3 regions of the Agrobacterium sp. GW821-FHT14E08 genome follow, and region 1 is predicted to be linked to each of the others. Evidence: riboswitches for the same ligand, from Rfam matches in the RefSeq annotation. Region 1 holds a riboswitch; each other region holds the start of a gene.
The links. Region 1 has a riboswitch for cobalamin ahead of AC1ROR_RS04520 ((2Fe-2S) ferredoxin domain-containing protein). Riboswitches for the same ligand answer to the same signal wherever they lie in the genome.
Positions count from the first base shown of each region.

Region 2: another riboswitch for cobalamin. It lies ahead of AC1ROR_RS18570 (DUF1636 family protein); the one in region 1 lies ahead of AC1ROR_RS04520 ((2Fe-2S) ferredoxin domain-containing protein).
Region 3: another riboswitch for cobalamin. It lies ahead of AC1ROR_RS08845 (CbtB domain-containing protein); the one in region 1 lies ahead of AC1ROR_RS04520 ((2Fe-2S) ferredoxin domain-containing protein).

Region 1 covers NZ_JBXAPJ010000001.1:915,983-923,860, reverse strand. Annotated here, with positions in the region: gene AC1ROR_RS04525 (chloride channel protein) at 10-1,791, shown strand; cobalamin riboswitch at 2,045-2,238, shown strand; gene AC1ROR_RS04520 ((2Fe-2S) ferredoxin domain-containing protein) at 2,330-3,121, shown strand; gene AC1ROR_RS04515 (ABC transporter substrate-binding protein) at 3,138-4,634, shown strand; gene AC1ROR_RS04510 (ABC transporter permease) at 4,640-5,557, shown strand; gene AC1ROR_RS04505 (ABC transporter permease) at 5,554-6,315, shown strand; gene AC1ROR_RS04500 (class I SAM-dependent methyltransferase) at 6,363-7,136, shown strand; gene AC1ROR_RS04495 (ArsR/SmtB family transcription factor) at 7,194-7,547, shown strand; gene arsB (ACR3 family arsenite efflux transporter) at 7,728-7,878, shown strand, end outside.
Region 2 covers NZ_JBXAPJ010000005.1:85,525-93,402, forward strand. Annotated here, with positions in the region: gene cbiB (adenosylcobinamide-phosphate synthase CbiB) at 1-414, shown strand, start outside; gene AC1ROR_RS18560 (cobyric acid synthase) at 401-1,858, opposite strand; gene cobO (cob(I)yrinic acid a,c-diamide adenosyltransferase) at 1,860-2,477, opposite strand; cobalamin riboswitch at 2,612-2,823, shown strand; gene AC1ROR_RS18570 (DUF1636 family protein) at 2,942-3,367, shown strand; gene cobW (cobalamin biosynthesis protein CobW) at 3,364-4,401, shown strand; gene cobN (cobaltochelatase subunit CobN) at 4,405-7,755, shown strand; gene cobG (precorrin-3B synthase) at 7,752-7,878, shown strand, end outside.
Region 3 covers NZ_JBXAPJ010000002.1:11,270-19,147, forward strand. Annotated here, with positions in the region: gene dmeF (CDF family Co(II)/Ni(II) efflux transporter DmeF) at 1-300, opposite strand, end outside; gene dmeR (Ni(II)/Co(II)-sensing transcriptional repressor DmeR) at 364-636, opposite strand; gene AC1ROR_RS08810 (hypothetical protein) at 764-1,117, shown strand; gene AC1ROR_RS08815 (MerR family transcriptional regulator) at 1,231-1,644, shown strand; gene pip (prolyl aminopeptidase) at 1,728-2,675, shown strand; gene AC1ROR_RS08825 (GNAT family N-acetyltransferase) at 2,871-3,359, shown strand; gene AC1ROR_RS08830 (type 1 glutamine amidotransferase family protein) at 3,381-3,947, shown strand; gene AC1ROR_RS08835 (hypothetical protein) at 4,119-4,433, opposite strand; gene AC1ROR_RS08840 (CbtA family protein) at 4,438-5,148, opposite strand; gene AC1ROR_RS08845 (CbtB domain-containing protein) at 5,160-5,342, opposite strand; cobalamin riboswitch at 5,505-5,740, opposite strand; gene AC1ROR_RS08850 (c-type cytochrome) at 5,834-6,754, opposite strand; gene AC1ROR_RS08855 (c-type cytochrome) at 6,839-7,273, opposite strand; gene AC1ROR_RS08860 (LysE family translocator) at 7,393-7,878, opposite strand, start outside.

The DNA of each region.
Region 1 (7,878 bases):
AGGAACAGCATGTCGACCCGGCCTTTCCGTGCACCCAGTATGGCGAGCTTTTTCGACAATCTGCGCGCCAGCCGCCTGCGGGCGATGTTCCGGCGCGGCGAACTGGGGCTGGTGGCTCTTTCCGTTCTCATCGGCATCGCAGCGGGGTTACTGGTGGCGCTGATCGGCGCCCTGAGCACCGCGCTGCATGTGCTGGTCTTCGGTGTCGAGCGGCTGAGCAGCAGCGATCTGTCCGGGTGGATCGTGCTTGTGGGGCCAATCATCGGCGGCATCGTGCTCGGCCTCATCATTTTCATTCTGTCAAAGACCCGCAAGAAACCCATGGTCGACCCGATCGAGGCGAATGCGCTGCATGGCGGCCGCCTGTCGCTCACGGACAGCATCATCGTCTGCGTGCAGAACATTGTGTCCAACGGTTTCGGCGCGTCCGTGGGGCTTGAGGCCGGTTATACGCAGATTGCCAGCGGTGTCGCCTCCAAGATCGGCATCAAGCTGAAGCTGCGGCGAGGGGACATGCGAATCCTCGTCGGCTGCGGTGCAGCGGGGGCGATAGCGGCGGCCTTCAACGCACCTTTGACCGGGGCATTCTACGCCATCGAACTCATCATCGGCACCTATACGGTCGTGACGCTTGCCCCGCTCATCGTCTCGGCGCTGGTGGCGACGACCGTCATAGGGGTTATAGGCGGCCATGGCCTCTCAATCGATATCGTCGATGCCAGCCGCGTGACGCCCGCCGACTACGTACCCGCCATCTTTCTTGGCGTCGTATGCGCGGCGATTGGCATCGCGCTCATGCAAACAGTGTCCTTCATCGAGGAGACTGCGCGCAAAAGTGCTATTCCAGGCTGGCTTCGTCCAGCCATTGGCGGCGTGGCTGTGGGCGCCCTTGCGTTGATATCACCGCAGGTGCTTTCGAGCGGACATGGGGCGCTGCATCTCAACATCGATGCCGAACTGACGATCTACGGGCTGGCGGGGCTGTTTCTGCTGAAAGCGGCGGCCAGCGCCGTTTCCATCGGTTCGAATTTCCGCGGTGGCCTGTTCTTCGCCTCGTTGTTCATGGGATCGCTGCTCGGCAAGATTTTCGCGCTCTGCGCCCCCTATATCGGTTATGGGGCGACAGCGCCCATCGTCTATGCCGTGATCGGCATGAGCGCCTTTGCCGCCGCCATCATCGGCGGTCCGCTGACGATGACGTTTCTGGCGCTGGAACTGACCGGAGACTTCCAGATCACGGCTCTGGTGCTTGCCGCCGTCATCACCACCTCGCTCGTGGTGCGCACGACCTTCGGTTACTCCTTCGCCACCTGGCGCTTTCACCTCAGAGGCGAAAGCATTCGCAGCGCCCATGACATTGGCTGGATCCGCGACCTGACCGTGGGCAAGATGATGCGCGCCGATATTCGCAAGGCCAATGTCAGCATGGGGCTTCCGGCCTTCAAGGAGAAGTTTCCACTGGGTTCGACGCAGCGTGTGATCATGACGCATGATGACGGGCGCTATGCCGGCATCGTCCTCGTGCCGGAAATCTACGCCGACCCGATGGATCGCGACCCGAGCAAGATCAGCCTCGAAACCTATCTGCACTACAAGAATGACGTGCTGCTGCCGACGATGAATGCGCGGCAGGCGGCAGCCGCTTTCGATGCCACGGAAAGCGAAGCGCTGGTTGTCGTCAACGACAAGATAGAAAACCGCCCGGTTGGCCTGCTGACGGAGAGCCACACGCTCAGGCGCTACAGTGAAGAGCTTGAATTGCGACGCCGCGAGGCCTCCGGTGAATTATAAATTACTTTATGTTTTTTGTTTTAAGTATTGATATAATTATATATTTTATTGATTATATCTTCCGTTTTATTTTTGGTTTCCGCGCAGTGACGGCTGTGGGTGAGCCAATTCGGTACCACATCGTAAAACATGGGGTTGACCAGCAAATAAAACTGCGTTTATGTAACTTTATAACGTAACAATCGATTGGACGAAGGAGACTTGCGTAGCGTGTTCACTTGCGGCGCAGGCGGTTGACAGCGGCCTGCGGCAGTGTAGGTTCGCTCCGTCATGGTTCTTCCGTCACCCGGTGGAAGCTAAGAGGGAATCCGGTGAAGACCCGGAGCTGTCCCGCAACTGTAAGCGGTGAGCCAATCGCCCACGATGTCACTGGCAGAAATGCCGGGAAGACGGGTGAGGTGGCTTTGACCCGCAAGCCAGGAGACCTGCCTGACATATTGTAATTCCGTGGTCGGGGGGTGCCATGGGAATGATGGCTGTTTCCGGCATTGATGCCGGAGGCCCGTCATTTTCGTCGCCGCCTCGTGAATGAGGCATTGTGACAACCGAGATCCAACCAACCTATCGAGAGCCCTCTCAGCCCGACGCCGTGCTGCTTGTCGCCAAATCGGCTTTCGCGGCGGCGCCGCATCAGGACATGCAGCGTCTTGCGGCGCTGGCGGGGCAGCTGTGCGGCGCGAGAACCGTTCGCATCGCATTCACCGAGCAGGGCACGCCGTCCTTGCGCGAAGCGCTCGGCGCGCTCATCGATGAGGGTTTCGGCAATCTCCTTCTCGTGCCGCTCATGTTGCCATTGGAGCCGAGCTTTCAAAACTGGCTGACCAAGACCCTGAAACGATGGCGGGCAGCGGACCCACGCCCCTGGCCCTCGCTGTCGATAACTGCGAGCCCGACCGCAAGCAGCCTGATGACGCTTCTTATCGAAGACCTTGCCGAAACGGCGAAGGAACTCGATCTTTCACCGTCGGTGCGCCCGGCAGGCGAGGGGTCGCTGGTGCCTGCGCAAAAGCGCCGTGTGCTCGTCTGTCAGGGTGCCCCGTGCAATTCAGCCGGTGCGGACGCCATCTGGGGGCATCTGCGCAACCAGCAGGAACGGCTGAAACTCAGGGTCACGGGCGACGGCACCATGACGGCCAAATCGACCTGTCTCGGCCCCTGTAACCTTGCGCCGGTCATGCAGGTCTTTCCTGAGGGTACCTATTATGGCGGCGTCACCGAAGAGGCCGTCGATCGTATCGTTGCCGAACACCTGCTTGGTGGTCGTATCGTCGAGGACTTCGCCTATCACCCGACCGGCCGCAAACAGCGGCTGCGCAATCTTTCCGAATAGCATGAGAGGAAACAAAATGCCGATAAAGAGCTTTTCGCGTCTGGCAGCAGCCGGGCTCGCGGCTTTCATCACAGGCGTGGCGGCCGATGCGCTTGCCACCGAACCCTTGCGCGTCGGCGCCACCTACATCACAAGTGGCCTTGATCCCGCAAAGGGCTCCAATGGCTGGGCTCTTGTCAGTCATGGAGTGGGCCAGAACCTCTTTACCGTCGACAAAGAGGGCCGGCTTGTGCCGGACCTTGCCGAGAAAGCGGAACGTACCGGCGATTTGACCTGGACAGTGACGCTGAAACCGGACCGGACCTTCTCCGATGGTTCTGCCGTAACGGCAGCAGCCCTTGCGGCCGGATTTGAGCATACTTTCGCAACCAACAAGGCGGCGCTTGCGACAGGTGGAAAGCTTGGCTTCAAGGCAGTCGATGCACTGACGCTCGATATCACGACGGAGAAACCGGTGTCCTTCCTGCAGGCGCTATTTGCGGAGTGGCCGCTCGTCGCCTATACGCCGGCCGCCGATGGAAGCGCTCTCTTCACCGGGCCGTATCAGATTGCGGATTTCAAGGCAGATACATCGCTGAAACTCGCGCCGAATGCCAATTTCGCCGATGCGGCTTCCCGCTCCCCGGTCGATTTCCGCAGGTTCGGTGACGCGCAAAGCATGACACTTGCGCTGGAGGCTGGCGAATTGGACCTCGCCTTCGGACTGCCCTCGGAAGTCGTGAAACGGCTGGAAACCAATCCGGCCCTGACGATCAAGTCCTTCCCGGTCGGTTATCAATATCTCGCCTTCCTCAATACGAAGCGGCCGATTACCACCGACATCAAAGTGCGGGAGGCGCTGGACCTGACTTTCGATCGCAAGGAGCTGGCTGCCGCGATCAATGGCGGTGAGCCGGCCACCGGCGCTTATGCCGCCTATTTCCCCTTCGCTGGAAAGCAGCCGCGGCCGACCGACATCAAGAAGGCCGAAGCGCTTCTTGATGACGCCGGATGGGTCAAGGACGGGGCAGGGAACCGCACAAAGGACGGCTTGCCGTTGCGGCTTCTCGCCATCACCTATCCGCAGCGCCCGGACCTTGTTACCATGCTGCCTGTCGTGAAGGCGCAGCTTGCCAGGGTCGGTATCGCGCTTGACACCAAGGTCGTGGAAAACATTCAGGATGTGGCGGCCGCGGGCGAATTCGATATCGCGCTCTGGGCGCAGCACACCGCGCCCAACGGCGATCCGGCCTTTTTCCTCAATTCGATGCTGCGCAGCGGTGCTTCGCTCAACTATTCGAAATATTCCTCTGCGGAATTCGATGCGATCCTCGACCGCTTCGCTACGGCGGGTGGGGCCGGCGAACGGGCCGCGATTGCCCTTGATGCCCAGGCAAAATTGTTCACTGACGTTCCGGCTTCCTTTCTGGTCTCGCCGGTCTGGTATGTGGGCCTTTCGAAGCGGCTTCAGAATTATGAACCCTGGGGTTCGGACTATTATGTCCTTCGCGCCGATATCGGCGAGACCAGGTAGTTCTGATGCAATTGTTCCGGTTCGGCATGCGTTCGGCTTTGGCAATGCTTGCGCTTTCGCTTGCATCCTTCACGCTTATTGCCCTTATGCCCGCCGATCCCGTGCAAATCGCCATCAGGGTATGGAACCTGACGGCAACGAGTGAAACCGTCGCCGCGCTGAGGGAAGAATGGGGCCTCGATCGGCCCCTTCTTCTGCGTTATCTGCAATGGCTTGCGGATTTCGTCACCGGTGACTGGGGGCGGTCCTTCCGCACCGGTGAACCCGTTTTCGCGGAGTTTAGCGAGCGTCTTCCGGTTTCGCTCATGCTCGGCCTTGCGGGCATGCTCCTCGCCATCGCCGTCGCAGTGCCGATCGGATTTTTCGCAGCGGCACGGCCAGGTGGAGTTACCGACCGCGCAAGCCGCGCATTTTCAGTCTTCGTTCAGGCCGTTCCAGGTTTCTGGCTCGGGCTGGTTCTGCTCTGGGTTCTCGGTGTCCAGCTGCGATGGATACGTCCTTTCGCGACCGACGCCACCGCGATCGTGCTGCCCGTCATGCTGATAGCCTCGCATTCAACCGCCGTCTTTGCGCGCGTCTATCGGCGAGACATGATGGAAACCATGCGGCAGCCCTATTTCCGCACCGCTCTCGCCAAGGGGCTTTCGCGCCGGCAGGCTCTCTGGCGTCACGCGCATCGCGGTGCTTTTTATGCGCTGCTTTCAGCGGTTCGCTCGGAGGCTGGCTGGGTGATCGGTTCGACCGCAACCATGGAAATTCTCTTCAATCTTCCGGGTCTCAGCCAGTTTCTCGTGCAGAGCATTGCGGTTCGCGACCAGATGGTCTTGCAGGCCTATGTCATGGTCATTGCGCTGTGGCTGCTCCTCATGAACCTGATCGTTCAGATACTTCAACGTTTTCTCGATCCGCGGCTTGGGCGATGATCCGGTATTCCGCACTTGCCGTATTGCTTCTTTTCCTGCTCCTGAGCACCTTCTGGCAGCCCTATGATCCGGATGCGGTGGATATTCTTGCCCGTCATTCGGGCATGACAGCGAGCCACCTGCTGGGAACCGATCACCTCGGCCGCGATCTTCTGTCCCGCATCATGGCGGGCGGGTGGCGCACGGCGCTGGTGGTTTTTTCGGTTGGCTTCATTGCATTTACCGGCGGGACATTGCTCGGAACAGCGGCTGCCGTACTGGGTGGCTGGAAGGAGCGCGCATTGCTGCGCTGCTGCGAATTCTTCATCACCGTCCCGACGCTGATCATCGCGCTCACGACAGCGGCGGTTTTCGGTCTGACGCCCATGACGGCGGGACTGGCGCTTGGCCTTGCCGGCATTGGGCCGACGGCCCTGTTTGCCCATTCCCTCAGCCAGCGCGTGCTTGGACAAACCTTTGTTCATGCGGCGGAGGCCCTGGGTGTGCCGCCGTTCCGGATGATCATCCGCCATCTTTTGCCGAACATTCTGCCGCTGATGGTGACCCATACCGGCAACCAGGCGGGTTTTGCGGTCACCGCCTATGCCTCGCTCGCCTTTATCGGCCTTGGCGCGGATCCATCAAAGCCGGACTGGGGCTCCATGCTCTTCGAATATCGCGTTTTTATCTTCGACCATCCGAGCCTGATGATCTGGCCGGGTGTTGCGATTGCCATGACGGTCGGAACGCTCAATGCGCTGTTCGACACCGCTGACTGACATTTCGCCAAGGTGGAAACAACGTGCAATACATAAAGGATGAAACGATGGATGGCGGCAATTTCGACCTTAAGGAAGAAATCCGGGACTACTGGTCGAAAAGATCCGAAACTTTCGATCTTGCCTTTGGACACAGGATTGCTGCCGGTCCGGAGGCGGATGCATGGCAGAAGCCGATCAGGGACTTGCTGGGTACAGAGCCAAAGCGCATCCTTGAACTGGCCTGCGGCACGGGCGAGGTGACGCGACTGATTCACGACCTCGGTCATGAGGTCACGGCACTGGATTTTTCAGAGGCGATGCTGTCCGTGGCGCGGGCGAAACATGCCGGAAAGCCGAGGCTACGTTTCATCATGGCGGATGCTGAAAACACCATGGAACCGGACCAGTCCTATGATGCAATCATCTGCCGGCATCTGGTCTGGACATTGACTGAGCCCGAGAAGGCCTTTCGGGAATGGTTCAGGCTGCTTCGTCCGGGTGGTCGCCTGCTGTTCTTCGATGGTGACTGGGCAAGGCCAAAGCCGACAGGGCGCTTCGCAAGCCAGCTGATCTGGCTCATCGACCGGCTGGTGGGCGCCGACAAGAGCTACGATGGGGCCCAGAGTGTTCACCACGCCGCGATCATGAAAGCTCTTCCGTTCGGGCAGGGGCTGAGGCCCGACATGCTGATGCCGCTTCTGACGTCCGCAGGCTTTGCCGGCATCGAACTGCACTCCCACGACCCTATAGCGCAAGCGCAGCGTAAAAACGCCAACCTGCGCAACAGGCTGCGCACCTATGTCTACCGACGTTTCATACTGACGTGCCGCCGCCCGTGAGCGAGATAATGAAGTCATCGCTGTTGACAGCGGCAATATATCCGTTATTCTAGATATATGGATAGCAGCATTGCGATAACGGCGCTCGGCGCGCTCGCCCAATCCACCCGACTGGAGACTTTCCGGCTTCTCGTACGCCACGAGCCCGAGGGTATTGCGGCGGGTGAACTTGCGCGTCTCATCGATATTCCGCAGAACACGATGTCCGCACATCTTGCCACATTGTCGAGGGCAGGGCTTGTCAAAAGCGAGCGGCAAAGCCGGTCGATCATCTACCGCGCGGATCTCGATGGTCTGCGTGAGCTGATCCTGTTCCTGTTGAAGGATTGTTGCGGCGGTGCGACCGAACTCTGTGCTCCGCTCCTTGCCGAACTTACACCCTGCTGCAGCCCGGAGGCGAAGCCCTCGTGAGGTCTGCCAGGCCGTCGACCTAACCACGGATCAAGAGACCATGACAGATAACGTCCATGACGTGCGCAGCCCGCGCATGAATAATCACGCGCGCTCAATTTTCTCCCATCGTGAAGGGCGGGGGGCCGGCCAACGGTCGCATTATCCTTCCCCGACGATGACGCAGGGAAAGTCCGTATAATGTCCAGGTTCGAACGTTATCTCACGGTCTGGGTGTTCCTGTGCATCATTGTCGGTGTCGCCCTCGGCCACCTGATGCCCGGCGTCTTCCAGCTTGTCGGTGCGGCCGAGATCGCCAGGGTGAACATGCCCGTTGCAATATTGATCTGGC
Region 2 (7,878 bases), on a different contig from region 1:
ATGATCGGCCATCGCTCGCCGCGCCATGAAGCATTCGGCTGGGCCTCTGCCCGGCTGGACGATCTGGTCAACCTGCCGGCTTCCCGGTTGAGTGGCGGTCTTTTTGTCTTTGCGGCATTTTTTGTGAAGGGCGCATCGCCGAGCGGGGCCATCGCTGCGATACGGCGAGATGCGCATCATCATCGCTCGCCCAATGCCGGCTGGCCGGAGGCGGCGCTTGCGGGTGCCCTCGGCTTCGCCCTTGCGGGTCCGCGTTCCTATGGCGGGCAGATGATCGAGGCGCGGTTCATGGGCGAAGGCGGGAGGGCGTCGCTCGTCGCTGGCGATATTCGCAAAGCGTTGCGGCTGGCGCGGATCGCCGACCTCCTGCTGATCGGCTTGTTCGGGCTGCTGGCAGTCCTTATCGTGCTATAGAAAGCAGTCTGTCGAGATCGAGGTGCTGTTCCATATGCGCTGCCAGACGGTCGAGAACGTCGTCCACCTGCGCTTCGTAGTTCAGTTTCGTGCTGTGTCCGCCAAGCCGTTCAAGCCATGCGCCGCGCTGGCGGTCATCCGCGAACAGGCCGTGTATGTAGGTGCCGAAGATGCCGCCATCGGGCGATATGATACCGTCGGCACGGCCATCTATGGTCGAAAATGGCTGGCTGCCCGCTGCGCTTTTTGTTTCACCCACATGCATTTCATAGCCGGATAAGTTAATTCCGTCGAAGCTTCTGCCCTGCACGGAAACAAGCCTCTTGTCGCCGGTCAGAACCGTCGTCACGTCCAGCAGGCCAAGCCCTTCCACCGTCGCTGGCGGTCCTTCGATGCCGTGAGGGTCGGAAATAGTTTTTCCAAGCATCTGGTATCCACCGCACAGCCCAAGAACATAGCCGCCGCGTCTGGCATGGGCCTTGATATCGATATCGAGACCCGCAGCTTTCAGCACGGCGAGATCGGCAATGGTGGATTTCGAGCCGCAGAGCAGGACCAGATGGCAATCAGCGGGAATGGTGTCGCCCGGCCGTATGCGGATCAACTCCACCTCCGGCTCCATGTCCAGCGGATCGAGATCATCGAAATTGGAAATATGCGGCAGGATCGGCACGGCGATGCGGATCTTTGCATCGGGCTTTCGCCCAGCCGGGCCGGAAAGTCCAAGAGCATCCTCTGCCGGCAGTTTCGCGGCATCGGAAAAATGGGGCAGAAGCCCGATTGACGCCCAGCCGGTCGTTTCCGCAATCATCCGCATGCCGTCCGAAAACAGGGCCGGATCGCCGCGAAAGCGGTTGACGATAAAGCCTTTTATCATTGTGGCATCGTCTGGTTCGACCACGGTTTTTGTGCCGATGAGGCTTGCGATGACCCCGCCCCGGTCGATATCTCCGATCAGGATCACCGGCGCATCAGCGGCGCGAGCGAAACCCATATTGGCGATGTCGTTGGCGCGCAGGTTGATTTCGGATGCGCTGCCCGCCCCTTCCACCAGCACCAGATCCGCCTGATTTTTCAGGAGCTCGAAGCTTTCCAGCACACGCGGCATCAGCCCGGCCTTCATGTGCTGATATTCGGCCGCTTTGGCGTTGCCGACGATTTTGCCCTGCACCACCACCTGCGCGCCGGTTTCACTCTGCGGCTTCAGCAGCACCGGGTTCATGTGAACGGAGAGCGGAACACCCGCTGCACGCGCCTGCAGCGCCTGTGCGCGGCCGATCTCGCCGCCATCGGCGGTGACGGCGGCATTATTCGACATGTTCTGCGGCTTGAACGGCATGACGGACAGGCCTCGCTTGACGAAGGCGCGGGCGAGGCCGGCGACCATCAGCGATTTGCCGACGTCGGAGCCGGTTCCCTGAAACATCAGCACGCGTGCAGCCATGTTAGAATTCTATCCCCGCCTGTGCTTTCACGCCCGCCTTGAAATGATGTTTGACGAGGGTCATTTCAGTCACCATGTCGGCGGCGTCGATCAGCGGTTGCTTGGCGTTGCGGCCGGTAACGATGACATGCAGATCGGGCCTGCGGCTGGAAAGGGTTTCAACGACGTTTTCCAGCGGCAGGTAATCGTAACGGAGCGCGATGTTCAGCTCATCGAGGATCAGCAGGCCGATGGTCTCGTCCGCCATCAGGACCTTGGCTTCCTCCCAGGCCTTCGTGGCTGCCGCGACATCGCGCTTCAGATCCTGCGTGTCCCAGGTGAAGCCCTCACCCATGGTGCGCCAGACAACCTTATCGCCGAAGAGCGTCAGGGCCTGCTGTTCACCCGTTGACCATGCACCCTTGATGAATTGCACCACACCGACCCTGCGCCCGGTGCCGAGCATGCGCAAGGCGAGACCGAAAGCGGCTGTGGATTTGCCTTTGCCCGGGCCTGTATTGATCATCAGCAGGCCTTTTTCGATGGTCTTCCCGGCCACTTCAGCATCCTGAACCGTCTTGCGGTTGACCATTTTCTGCCGGTGACGTTCGGCTTCGCCGTCGCTGATGTCGCGTGTCATCGCGTTTTCCTTTTCATCCAGCGGCGCGGGACCGGATGCCCCTGCCATTCGGAGCGGCGACTATACTCAATTTGCCGCACCCGGCAATGCGTGAGGGACAGGGCCGCGGCATTGACCCCCACGCCCGTTCAGCCTAAGGGTAAGGCACTGACGGTCTTTTCCCGGCAACGGGAAAAGCTAAGAGGGAACACGGTTCCACCCTGACAAGGTCATTCCGTGGCTGCCCCCGCAACTGTAAGCGGTAAGCCCGCACCGTAAAGCCACTGGACCCTCAATATGGTTCGGGAAGGCGGTGTCTGGGTGTAGAGCCGCGAGCCAGGAGACCTGCCGTTTCAGGAAAAACGTCTGCCGGGCGGGGTGCTCCGGTCAGTCGGTTAGATCGAACATCCGGTTTGCGCCGACGCGTAGGCCGTTTTCGACATCCGCACCCCGAGATTTTTGCTAGGCGCGGGAAACGATACGGTTTGGATATTTCAGCGACATCTTCATGCTCGAGCGAGAATAGGCAAGACGAAACGGCGTCCGGCGTGATCGTCTTCGTTTGCAGAAGCTGTCGCGATGAAGCCGACCCCAATGCCGAACCACGCCCCGGTTCGCGTCTCGCCGACGCCGTCATCGCGAAGGCGAAAGAATCCGGCACTATCGTTCGTTCCGTCAATTGCCTTGCCAATTGCAAGCGCGGCCTTAGCGCTGTGCTGCGCAGCGCCAATGGCTGGTCCTATGTATTCGGCGGGCTGACACCCGGTGACGCGGAAGACCTGCTGACCGGCGCACGGCTGTTGGCTGCCGCTCCCGATGGCCTGATGCCCTGGCGCGGCCGCCCCGAACCATTGAAGCGCGGCATGGTGGCGCGCATTCCCCCATTCGATTTTACCGAGGAGAGATCATGAGCACCCTTCTGGACCGCGTTCCCTGCACCATCGTCACCGGCTTTCTGGGGGCCGGCAAAACAACGCTACTGCGCGGCCTTCTCGAAAAACTCGACGGCAAGCGGCTGGCGATCATCGTCAACGAATTTGGCGATATCGGCATTGATGGTGAAATCCTCAAAGGCTGCGGCATTGAAAGCTGCCCCGAAGAAAACATCGTCGAACTGGCCAATGGCTGCATCTGCTGCACCGTGGCGGATGATTTCCAGCCCGCCATCGAACAGATTCTGAGCCGCCAGCCGAAGGTGGAGCACATTCTCATCGAGACCTCGGGACTTGCCCTGCCCAAGCCGCTGGTGCAGGCTTTCCAATGGCCGGCGATCAAGAGCCGCGTGACGGTGGACGCCGTTGTGGCCGTCGTGGATGGTGCCGCCCTTGCCGAAGGGCAGGTGGCGCACGACATGGAAGCCCTTGCCGCCCAGCGGGCCAATGACGGGGCGCTGGATCACGACGACCCGGTTGAAGAGGTATTCGAAGATCAGGTCGCCTGCGCCGATCTTATCGTGCTGACCAAGGCCGATCTCCTGGACGTTGCCGGCCTCGACAAGGCCAAGGCGCATATCCTCGAGCATCTGCCGAAGGCCGCAAAGATCGTGGTCGCTTCGAATGGCGCCATCGACCCCGCCGTGCTGATCGGTCTTGGTCTTGCTGTGGAAGAGGATATCGAAAATCGCCGTACCCATCACGATGGTGAACTTGACCACGAGCATGACGATTTCGACAGCTTCGTCATCGATCTGCCGGCCGTGACCGATCCGGAAGCGCTGGCAGCCCGTATCGCCGAGACGGCGGCTGCGGAAAATGTCCTGCGCATCAAGGGCTTCATCGAGGTTTCCGCAAAGCCGATGCGCCTGCAGGTGCAGGCTGTCGGCAGCCGCGTGAACCACTATTACGACCGGCCTTGGGCCGCGGGCGAGGAGCGCCGCAGCCGCCTCGTCGTCATCGGCGAAAAGGGCATCAACCGCGAAAAGATCGAACAGATGCTGGCCGCCTGACCCATGCATATTCTCGCCACCACATCCTCGTCTCTGGACGATCTGATCGAGCCGGTTGATCTCAACCAGCCCCGTTCGGATGTGGTGGTCATGTCTTTTTCAACGAGTGATCTTGCCGGGCTGGAACAGGTGTGGCGGCAAGCCGAGCCTGGCCTTCCGTCGCTATCCGCCGCGAACCTCTCCGAGCTTCGCCATCCGATGTCGGTCGATCTTTGGATCGAAAAGACGGCGGAACATGCCAGCGTCATTCTTATCCGGATTCTGGGTGGCGCGGAGCGCTGGCGTTACGGTGTTGAACAGCTTGCCATTCTCGCCCGGCGGCGGGGCATAAAACTGCTGCTCCTGCCGGGCGAATGCAGCGAGAGGGACGAAAAACTCGAGGCGGCCTCAACCGTTGATCGGCAAATTCTGGCCTCTGTCCTCTCCTTCTTCCGCGAGGGTGGGCGCGAGAATATGGGTCGGCTTGCCGCTGGTCTTGCGGCGCTTGCAAGCGGTGGCGCATGGCCGGATATCGAGGCCCAGCCGCTGCCGAAAGCCGGCTTCTACCGGCCGGGTAAAGGTGTCGTGGACCAGGGGGAAGCCAGCGCAGGTTTCTCCGCCGGTGCAGCCATCCTGCCGGTTCTCTTTTACCGCTCCATGCTTCTGGCAGGCGATGCTGCGCCCGTGGACGCGCTTTTTCACGCACTATCGCAGCGCGGTTTTGCGCCATTGCCGATTTTTGTCAGCGGCCTGAAGGATGGGGAAGCGATCCGTTTTCTCGAAACGGTGCTACCTGATCTGGAGCCCGCCGCAATCATTGCCGCCACGGCCTTTGCCAGTCAGACGGATGAAGGTGGCAAGACACTCTTCGATCGTCTCGGGGTGCCGGTGTTTCAGGTGGTCATGGCGACCACGCGACGGGATGGCTGGTCCGAGAATGCGCGTGGTCTTAACCCGTCAGATCTTGCCATGCATGTGGTCCTGCCGGAACTCGATGGCAGGATTCTTGCCGGTGCGATTTCGTTCAAGCAAGTGCGGACCGATGGCGGTGTCAGTCTCCTGAACGTGCCCGAAGCCGATCGTGTGGAGCAGGTGGCAAACCGTATCGCCGCCTTTTTGCGGTTGAAGCAATCTGCCCCACAGGAGCGGCACATCGTCATTCTGATGCCGGATTATCCCGGTGCCGCGCCGGGGCGCACCGGTTATGCCGTCGGTCTCGATGTGCCGCAGAGCGTGCTTGAAATGCTGCGCGATCTTGACGGGGCGGGATATGCGGTTTCGGATATTCCCGAAACGGCAAGGGCCTTGCTGGATTGCGTCGAGCAGCAGGAAGCGACTGTCGAATTTTCAGCCTATCAGGATTTTCTCGCGGGTTTGCCGCAGGAGGCGGTCGCCTCTCTGGATGCGACCTGGGGTTCGGCCGAACAGGACGATGCGCTTGTCAATGGCGCATTCCGTTTCCGCGTCGCCCGTTTCGGGAAGGTGTTCGTGGCGCTGGCACCGGACCGTGGACGAAACGAGGATAGGCGGGTGGATTATCATGATCCTGCTTTGCCGCCGCGCCATGCACTGGTTGCCTTCGGTGTGTGGATGCAGCGGGTCGCAGGCGCGCATGCCATCGTGCATGTGGGCGCGCACGGTACGCTGGAATGGTTGCCGGGCAAGACGGTGGCGCTTTCCCGGGATTGTTTTCCCGAGATCGTCACGGGCTCGTTGCCGGTGGTCTATCCTTTCATCGTGTCCAATCCGGGCGAAGCGGCTGTCGCCAAGCGGCGGATTGCCGCTGTCACCATCGGACATGTTCCACCGGTGCTGATAGATGCCGGGCTTTCGCCGGACCAATCTGCGCTGGAGCAGCTGGTCGATGAATATGCACAGGCGGACGGGCTGGATCGTCGTCGTCGCGACCGGCTGGCGAAACTGATTGTCGAAAAAGCGCTGGAAACCGGGCTAGCGGCGGATGCTGGGGTGGGGGCGACGGATGACGCCGATGCGGCACTGTCACGCATCGACGCGTTTCTTTGTGACCTCAAGGATTTCGCAATCAAGGACGGCCAGCATATTTTCGGTCGTTCACCCGAAGGCGAGACCGATCTTCTGAGGCTTGAAAGCGCTGCGGCGGAAAAAGCAGCTCTGCTTGCAGCGCTCGCGGGCCGGCATGTTATCCCCGGCCCTTCCGGCGCACCTGCGCGCGGACGGCTTGACGTGCTGCCGACTGGTCGCAACCTTTATGCCGCTGATCCACGCACCATGCCGACGCCGACGGCTTTTGAACTGGGCCGCATGGCGGGCGAAGAGGTACTGCGTCACCATCTGCAATCCCATGGAGACTGGCCGAAACATCTGGTTTTCGATCTCTGGGGCAGCGCCAGCCTGCGCAATGGCGGCGAGGATGTAGGACAGGCGCTGCATCTGATGGGCACCAGACCGATCCATGACCCTGCGACGGGGCGCGTTACCGGCATCGAGGTTCTGCCGCCAGCCAGTATCGGGCGGCCGCGTGTCGATGTCACATTTCGGATTTCCGGCCTGTTCCGCGACATGTTTCCGGCGCTTATCGCTCTTCTCGATGCTGCCGCCAAGGCGGTCGCGCGGCGGGACGAAGCGCCGGGCGACAATCCGCTTTCGGAAGAAGCGGCCGCGCTCGGTCATATACCGGCGCGCATCTTCGGTTCGGCGCCCGGCACCTATGGTGCGGGCATAGAGGAAAAACTCGCCAGCGGAAAATGGGACGAACGTGAGGATTTGGGGCAGGCCTATCTGGACGCGGCAAGCCATGCCTTCGGCGGCGAAGATGGGCTTGAGATTTTCGAGGATACCGGTTTTGTGGAACTGGTACGGCGGGCCGATCTTCTGGTTCACACCGGCGACGATCCCGGCCGCGATCTTCTTGACGGTTCTTCCGATGTTGCCTTCATGGGCGGTTTTTCTGCCGCAAAGGCCGCCCTTGGCGGCGTTGCCGATATTGTCGCACTGGATACGACCGATCCGGCGCGTCCACGCGCGCGATCCGTTTCACAGGCGCTGACGCGGGTTGTTCGGGCCCGCGCCATCAATCCACGCTTCATTGCCGGCCAGATGCGGCACGGCCCGCGCGGGGCGGCGGAATTTGCTGAGACGGTTGACCGGCTGATCGGCTTTGCCGAAACCACCCATGCGGTTTCCTCCTCACTGATCGAGGCAGTCTATGACGCCTATTTCGGCAATGAGGAGGTTCGCGACTTCATCCTGCGGGAAAATCCGAAGGCGGCGGAGGTGATGGCGGCGCGCTTTTTATCCGCTCGCCGTCGCGGCCTGTGGCATAGCCGGCGCAATGCGGTCGATGCCGAGCTCGAAATGTTGATCCTCCCGCGCCCTGAAAGGGTGAGCGCATGAGGACGGCCGTTTCCGAACCGGTTCAGCCATTCGGCCGCCGTGGGATGTGTCCAGCCCTATCGACACCGATGCTGACCGGTGACGGTTTTCTGTCGCGGATCGCATTCGAGGCGGATATCACGC
Region 3 (7,878 bases), on a different contig from region 1:
CCCCGCCAGATCGCCGAACTTGCCGGTGCCGAAGGTGAAACGCGGATTGCGCGCCTCACGGCGGGCATAGAGATAGGCCAGCGCCGAAATCAGCATTGCACCCGCATGGGTGGACATGTGCCAGCCATCCGCCGTCAGGGCCATGGAGCCGAACCAGTGGCCGGCGACGATCTCGGCCACCATCATGACGGTGGTGAGCGCAATCACCATCCACACACGCCTCTCGTTACGCTCATGGTTCTGGCCGAGGAAAACATGCTCATGGCCGGCCGCATGGGAGAATTCGGATGTCGTCGTCATGTCGCTAATCCTGTTCGATTTTCAGAGCGTCTTGTCTAAGCATCTGGTCTTTCCGCCGATGCTCTAGCGGATGTAGGTCTTCAGTACCTGGGCCAGCTCCTCCGCCGCCCGCGCCCGTTCTTCTTCACTTTCGGCGTGCACCACATGTTCGTGCAGATGTTCCTGCATCACCTCCCCGGTGAGGCCGGAAAGCGCGCCGCGCACCGAAGCCAGCAATTGCAGCACCTCGCCGCAGGGCTTGGCGTCGTCCAGCGCGCGCTCCACCGCCTCCATCTGCCCTTTCAGGCGACGGATGCGGGCGAGAAGCTTCTCCTTGTTGCGGATCGTATGGGACATAGGCACCTCATATACTATAGGGGGGTATACTATATTGAGATGTTTTTTCGTTCAAGTCTCGCATGACGCAATCCTCGCGAATGTTTCGGCCCCTAAAAATACACCATCAGAACTTGGGGACTCAGTCATGACGACTATCGCAGCAACCACCAGCAGCTATTACGCAACGCCGGTCCGGACCCTTGAACCGGCGAAAAACAAGGAAACCCATTCCACCACCGAGGCCCTGCTGGAGCTGACCCGGGCCGCGCATCGCGCCATCTCCAGCGCGGAAAGCGTCGCTACGGCAGTTTCACCGGCCGCCGCCAGCGTTTCCGCCGGTCTTGCCGCCGCTTTGTGGAACCTCGACAGCGGCGTCTCCGCGACAGGCGCATCCGCGCCGGAAATGGCCGCCGCTGCGCAGCCTGAAGCCGCCTCCAGCCTTGAGACGGAAGTTCTGAAGGCCCTGGCACAGGCGCTCGGCGTGGACGAGGCCGCCTGACACCCATTGAACAGCGGGCTGAAACGTAATATCTCTAGAGACTAGAGCATCGGACCCTGAGCGGCGAAAACAACCCGCTCTCTTCCCGCTGCGCCGGAGATATGGAGAAAGCGATGCTGTCCATCGGTGAATTGTCCAAACGTACCGGCGTCAAGGTGCCGACGATCCGTTATTACGAGCAGATGGGTCTCATCCGTGAGGCGGACCGTTCGGAAGGCAACCAGCGCCGCTACGAAAAAACCGATCTCGAAAGGCTGGCCTTCATCCGCCATGCCCGCGATATCGGTCTGAATATCGACGCCATTCGCGAATTGATTGCGCTTAGCCAGCACCGGCAGATGCCGTGCGAGGGGGCGGACCGTATCGCTGCCGAACACCTCGCCCATGTGCGTGAAAAAATCGCCAGCCTGAAGAAGCTGGAACATGAACTGGAGCGCATCGTCTCCCATTGCCACGGCCATTCGATCGAGGATTGTTATGTCATCCGCGCGCTTTCCGACCACGGAATGTGCGAAGGCGAACACTGAGACGCGGAGAAGACGGCGGCACTGACATTCCGCTGTCATCCGGGCGATATATGCGCCTGCCATCGCTTCAAAAGAGATGCCGGATGCCAGAGACCTTTTCCGAAATCGCCCCCTTCGACACTATTTTCATCGATGTTTCCGACGGCCACAGGCTGCATGTGACGATTGCGGGCAATCCGGCGGGACAGCCGGCGATCCTGCTTCACGGCGGCCCCGGCTCCGGGATATCGTCAAAGGCGCGGCGCTATTTCGATCCTGAGCGTTACCGCATCATTCAGTTCGACCAGCGCGGATGCGGGCAGAGCACGCCGAATGCGGCCGTCAGCCTTGAGCACAACACCACGCAGCACCTGATCGGCGACATGGAGGCCATTCGTGTGGCGCTTGGCGTCGATGACTGGCTGGTGTTCGGCACCTCATGGGGCTCGACGCTCGCCCTCGCCTATGCCCAGCGCCATCCCCGCCAAGTCCGCGCCATGGTTCTGGCGGGTGTCACGACGACGCGGCAGAAGGAAATCGACTGGCTTTATCAGGGGCTGGCGATGTTTCTGCCCGGGCAATGGCAGCGTTTTATCGCCGCGATCCCGGATCATATGTCGAAGGACGATCCTGTCGCGGCCTATTACCGGCTTTTGAAGGATGCGGATCCCGCCATCCGCGCCGGGGCGGCCTATGAATGGCATCTATGGGAGGCGGGTTCGATTACCGCAGAGACCGTCTCGGCTTTTCCCGAAAAATGGCACGATGAAAACTACAGGCTCGCGCGGGCGCGTCTGTGCGCGCATTATTTCCACCATGCGGCGTGGCTGGAAGACGGCGTGCTTCTCCGCAACGCCGGCGGGCTGGCAGGCATTCCGGGCGTCCTCATTCAGGGCATGCGGGATCTGCAGGGACCACCGGTCACGGTTTACGAGCTTGCCGCGGCGTGGCCGGGAAGCGAACTAATCATGATCGACGGCGCCGGACATTCCACGGCGGATGCGGGGATGGAAGAAGCCATTGTTTCGGCAATCGCGCGATTTGCGAATTGACCCGCTTGACAGATTACGGATTCGGGCGCATTGCATGTCCCATGATCAACGAACGCGCACCCATCTCCTGCTCGTACTTTTGGGCCTACCTTTAAGGGCGGCTCGACAGATCATATTGTCAACAAGCCGCCGTCAGGCGGCTTTGTTGTTTCTCAAGCGTCCTGACGGCACCGATAAGACCAAAGGACCAAAGAAATGACCGAAGATAGCACCCTTACACTGGAAAGACCGCCCGTCGTCATCATTCGTGGCGCACGCAAGACGGATCTGCCCGAACTCAACGAGATGATCACGCTGCTTGCCTCCTACCACGGCGATGCGGCTGCGATCACGCCGGCGAAACTGGAACGCGACCTGTTCGGCCCCCTGCCCTGGGTGCATGGGCTGGTTGCGGAAGCCGATGGCGCGCTGATCGGCTACGCCCTGCTTCTGCCGCTCTACAGGGCGCAGGAAGGTCAGCGCGGACTTGAGCTGCACCATCTCTTCGTGCGTGACGGCCATCGTGGCCATGGCACCGGCCAGCACCTCGTTTCCCGCGCCCGCGATATCGCCAAGCGGCTGGGCTGCGACTATCTTTCCGTCAGCGCCACGACCGGCAATGTGGCGGCGCATCGTTTCTACGAAAACATGGATTTCGCGCCCCGCCCGGTCACCGGCATGCGCTACATGCAGGCCATCGCCTGATTAAAAACCACGGAGACGGCCATGACACGGATCGCCATTGCGCTCGCGCAGGATTTTGCGGACTGGGAACCGGCGCTGCTTGCTGCCGCAGCACGCAGCTATCTCGGCGTCGAGATCGTTTACGCCACGCCCGATGGCCGGCCGGTAACCTCCATGGGCGGGCTGAATGTGACGCCTGACACGTCCTATGACGCGCTCGATCCTGAGAATATCGATGCTCTCATCGTTCCCGGTGGTCTCAGCTGGGAAAAGGGCACGGCTGTCGATCTTGGCGGGCTGGTGCACCGGTTTCGCGACAGGGACCGGCTGGTGGCCGGCATCTGCGCGGCGGCGAGCGCGCTCGGCGGCACGGGCGTTCTGAACGATGTCGCCCATACCGGCAATTCGCTGGCATCCCACAAGGCCTATCCGGCCTATAGCGGTGAAAACCTTTATCGCGACCAGCCGAAAGCGGTCAGCGATGGCGGCATCGTCACCGCCGCCGGCAGCGCGCCGGTCAGTTTCGCTGTGGAAATCCTGAAACACCTCGGCCTCTTTGGTCCGGAAGCCGAGGCGGAACTTCAGGTTTTTGCGGCAGAGCATCGCTGAGGCGCAGCCGTCTCGGTTGTTTGCACTCCCTCTACTCCCCGTAATTCCGGCCTTGAGCCGGAATCCAGCCGACGCGCGTCCGCGCGGCGAAAAGAGTCTTTTCAGCCCAAAGACTTGGGCTGGCTGGATCCCGGCTCAAGGCCGGGATGACGGAGGTGAGAATAGCGAGGATTATCGCCGATCCAGCACCCGGCACACGCGCGCCGCCGGCTCCTCACCCTCCCCGGCAATCGCCCGGCGAATATCGCGGCTGTTCAGATGCAGGCTGCGGCCGGCGGGCAAATTTGCACGTTTTATCTTGGAAAGGGCTGCCCCGACGAAGGCGGCCTCGTGGTCATGGAAAAAGGTGAGAGCCGCCTCGTGTCCGGGGCTCGGTCCGAGAACCGCCTTGAAGGCAAGACGGTGCACGGCGCAGAAAGCGCCGTGACCGGGAACGGCAAAACGCAGCGCATCGAGTTCCTCACTCCATTCCGCTGCGTCCTGCATGGATTTACGCCTGCTGGAAGCGCTTCAGGAAAAACGCGCTCAATGTTCCAAGCAGAGCCCAGAAAACGAAGCTGGTCACGGTGGCGGCGACGATGAACTGACGCTCGAGCGGCAGCGGTGCCAGCGCATGTTCGCCTTCCGGAGGCAAGGGTGCGCCCACCACATGCGGTGCGACGATCAGCACCAGCGCCAATATGATGGCCCAGGGTTCGCGGCGGAAGGCGATCAACGCAATGCCGCCCGCGGTTGCGGCAACCGTCGCAAGCCACCAGATCTGCCGTGCCTCGAGCGCGGCAGCCGGGCTGCCCGGCAGTTCCGGCGGCAGGCCGATCATCGGGGCCAGCATGACGGCGGCAAAACCGGCAACACCCCAGAGAAGGCCTTCACGCCAGCCGCCATTCGTGCCACGCAGCGAAATGAGGCCGGTCAGCACCAGCGCATAACCGATGGCGGTGAGAACATTGGCGGCGACGGTATAGGCGGTGCGCTCGAAGCCGTCGGCCGGAGCCCAGGCTTCATCGTTATGCTCATGGGCAGGAACGGCAGCACCGGGCGCCGCCGCATCATGGCTGTGGGGTGCTTCGCCGGCGCTTTCATAGGTTTCCGCCTGAAGGATGAGCGGCGTCGTGCCGAAAGCCTGCATGGCCGAAACGGCGAAACCGCCGAGAATGCCGACGAGAACGGCGGTAAAGACGATATTGCGAAAAGACGACATGCGGTTTCCCCTCAATGGCAGGGGAAGGCATTGGCATGGCGCGTGTCATGCGCGGCATTGTGAACGGCTTCCACATGGGAAAAGCCGACAAAACCGACAACAAACAGGCCAAGCATGATCGCCGTCAGCGATTGCGCAAAGCTGGTTGTTTTTGCGGAAACGGCTGAATTGGCCGTATTCTGGTTGATGGACATGGTGACCCCTCTTGCGGCGCGACCCCGCGCCTCTGGACGCGGCCGAACAGCAAAGGCCGTCGAGCCGCATACGATACACTTCACCACGGGGATACGAGACTGACACAGGGAGAAGTTGATCCCACCACCCTGACATTCCGCTCTTCCGGACACCCCGCCGGCATGGATATTTCCGTGATGGCAGGTCTCCTGGCTTACGGGTCAAAACCTGAAACGCCTTCCCGGCATCACCCTCTCTGGAAACCCTGGGTTCCCGGCGAGATGGCTTGCCAGTGGCATTTCGTTTCAGGCTCTCCGCTCACAGTTGCGGGGGCAGCCACGAATGAGGATTTCTCCCTATCGTGTTCCCTTTTCACCTTCCGGAATGCCCGGAAGGAACCATCACAGGATTGTTATCCGATGGGCGGGGTCGGGAGTCAATGGCGCTTACCTACCTCTCCTCCGTCATCCTCCGGTCAGGCCCGGGGATGACGGAGGAGAGGTATCAGGCTCTAACGCGACGGGATCGCCTTCAGATAGGCGGCGATGGCATCGCGGTCATCGGCCGTCAGATGCGCCATATTCTGCTGCACCTTGACCATGGAACCGCCGACGCTGTCGAATTCCGGGGTGAAGCCGGTTTCCAGATAGCTGGCAATATCGGCCGCCGCCCAGGCGCCCATGCTTTGCGAACCGGGGGTGATGTCGGGAATACGGCCCTCGCCTTCCGGATTGGGACCGCCGGCCAGCCATTTATCCGTCTGGAATCCGCCGAGCGCATTGCGCGGTGTGTGGCACTCGCCGCAATGGCCAGGCCCTTCCACCAGATATTGGCCGCGCAGCAATTCGGCATTGGCGTTGGCAAGCTCGACGCGGGGCCGCGCCGAGGGGTCGAAATAAAGGAATTTCCAGCCGCCCAGCGCCATGCGCATATTGAAGGGGAACGGCAGGTCGTGATCCGGCGCGTCGTTCTGGCTGGCGGGCAGGACTTTCAGATAACCGTAGAGGTCGTTGATGTCCTTCTGCGTCATGCGGGCATAGGAGGCATAGGGAAAGGACGGGTAGAGATGTTCCCCGTTCTTGCCGACACCGCGCGTCATGGCATCGCCGAATTCGGCCAGCGTCCAGCTGCCGATACCATGTTGCGGATCGGAGGAAATATTGGGCACATGGAAGGTGCCGAAGGGGCTTTTCAGCGCCTGCCCGCCCGAAAGCATCAAAAGCGCATCGCCCTTGGCATCGGGTGCGGCATGGCAACTGGCGCAGCCGCCCGCCCAGAACAGCGTTTCGCCATTGGCCAGATCCGGCTCGCCAAGGCTCACCCAATGGCTGGGCGCCTGTCGCTCAGGCGCCGTCACCCAGGCGAAAATACCATAACCCGCAACGGCCGCAATCGCGATCCCGCCCGCAAGCTTCGTCCAAATGGAAGACATGCCCCTCTCCCCACTCTCACCTGACTGGGTCAGGTGTCTTTCCAGGCCTGAAAAACGCCGCCGGAAAGCGGCGTTTTGAAAGGATTATTTCTTCAGACGATAGGTCTGATGGCAGGTGCCGCAATCGGCGCCGAGCGTCTTCATGGCGGTGGTGACGCCTGCCTCATCGGTGGGGAGATTGGCAAGAACCGTGTCCGCATCCGCGCCCAGCTTGGCGGCCTTTGCCTTGAAGTCCTCGAAATTTTCCCAGATGGCGGGTGCCGCCGCACTGCCGGCCTCGCTGCCGGGCGGGAACTGGTCGGGGAAAGCCTTGGCATTGGTGCTGATGGCCGTCACGGCGGCTTTCACGACGTCAGCGTCGTAAGGCTTCTGACCCTTGGAGATGGCGGCGAGCGCGCCCATGGAGCCGCCGATCTGCTTCATCATGCCTTCACGTTTTTCGACTTCGCCGGCAGCATAGACCGCTCCGGCGCAAAGACAGCCGAAAAGCATGGCCGCCGCGATGGTTTTCAATTTCATAGACTCTCTCCTTGATTCCGGCTGGGATACCGGACGCTAGATGGAACGGCGCGAGGATGCCCTTTCCGGATGGCGAAAAGAAGTCACATTGCGGTGAATTCTATCGTGAAAACAGAAGTCTAGGACAGGGCCTCCCAAAGCGTCAGCAGGGCTGCGGCAATCAGCATGAAACCGGCGGCGCGGCCGATGAAGATTGTCGCACCCGGTGAAGAAACCAGCCATGCCCGGCTTTTATCCGCCGTCAGCGCCAGCGCGCCGTAGACCGTGAACTGGGTCACCGCCACCATCGCGCCCATCACCAGTCCCTGCATCCAGATCGGGCCATAGGCCGGTTTGAGGAATTGCGGATAGATCGCCATCATGAACAGATAGGCCTTGGGATTGGAAAGGCAGGTCAGCACCGCCCGCCAGAAGGCTTTTCTGACCGAAGCGCTCGCCTGCGCCTCATCGCCGTTCACGACGATCGCGCTGCGCATCAGGCCTATGCCGATCCAGATCATATAGGCCGCACCGAAGACCAGCAGCGGCAGGAACAGCGAGGGCATCCAGGCGGCCAGCATGCCGACGCCCAGGGCGCCGTAAAGCGAATGCACGATGCCGCCGGC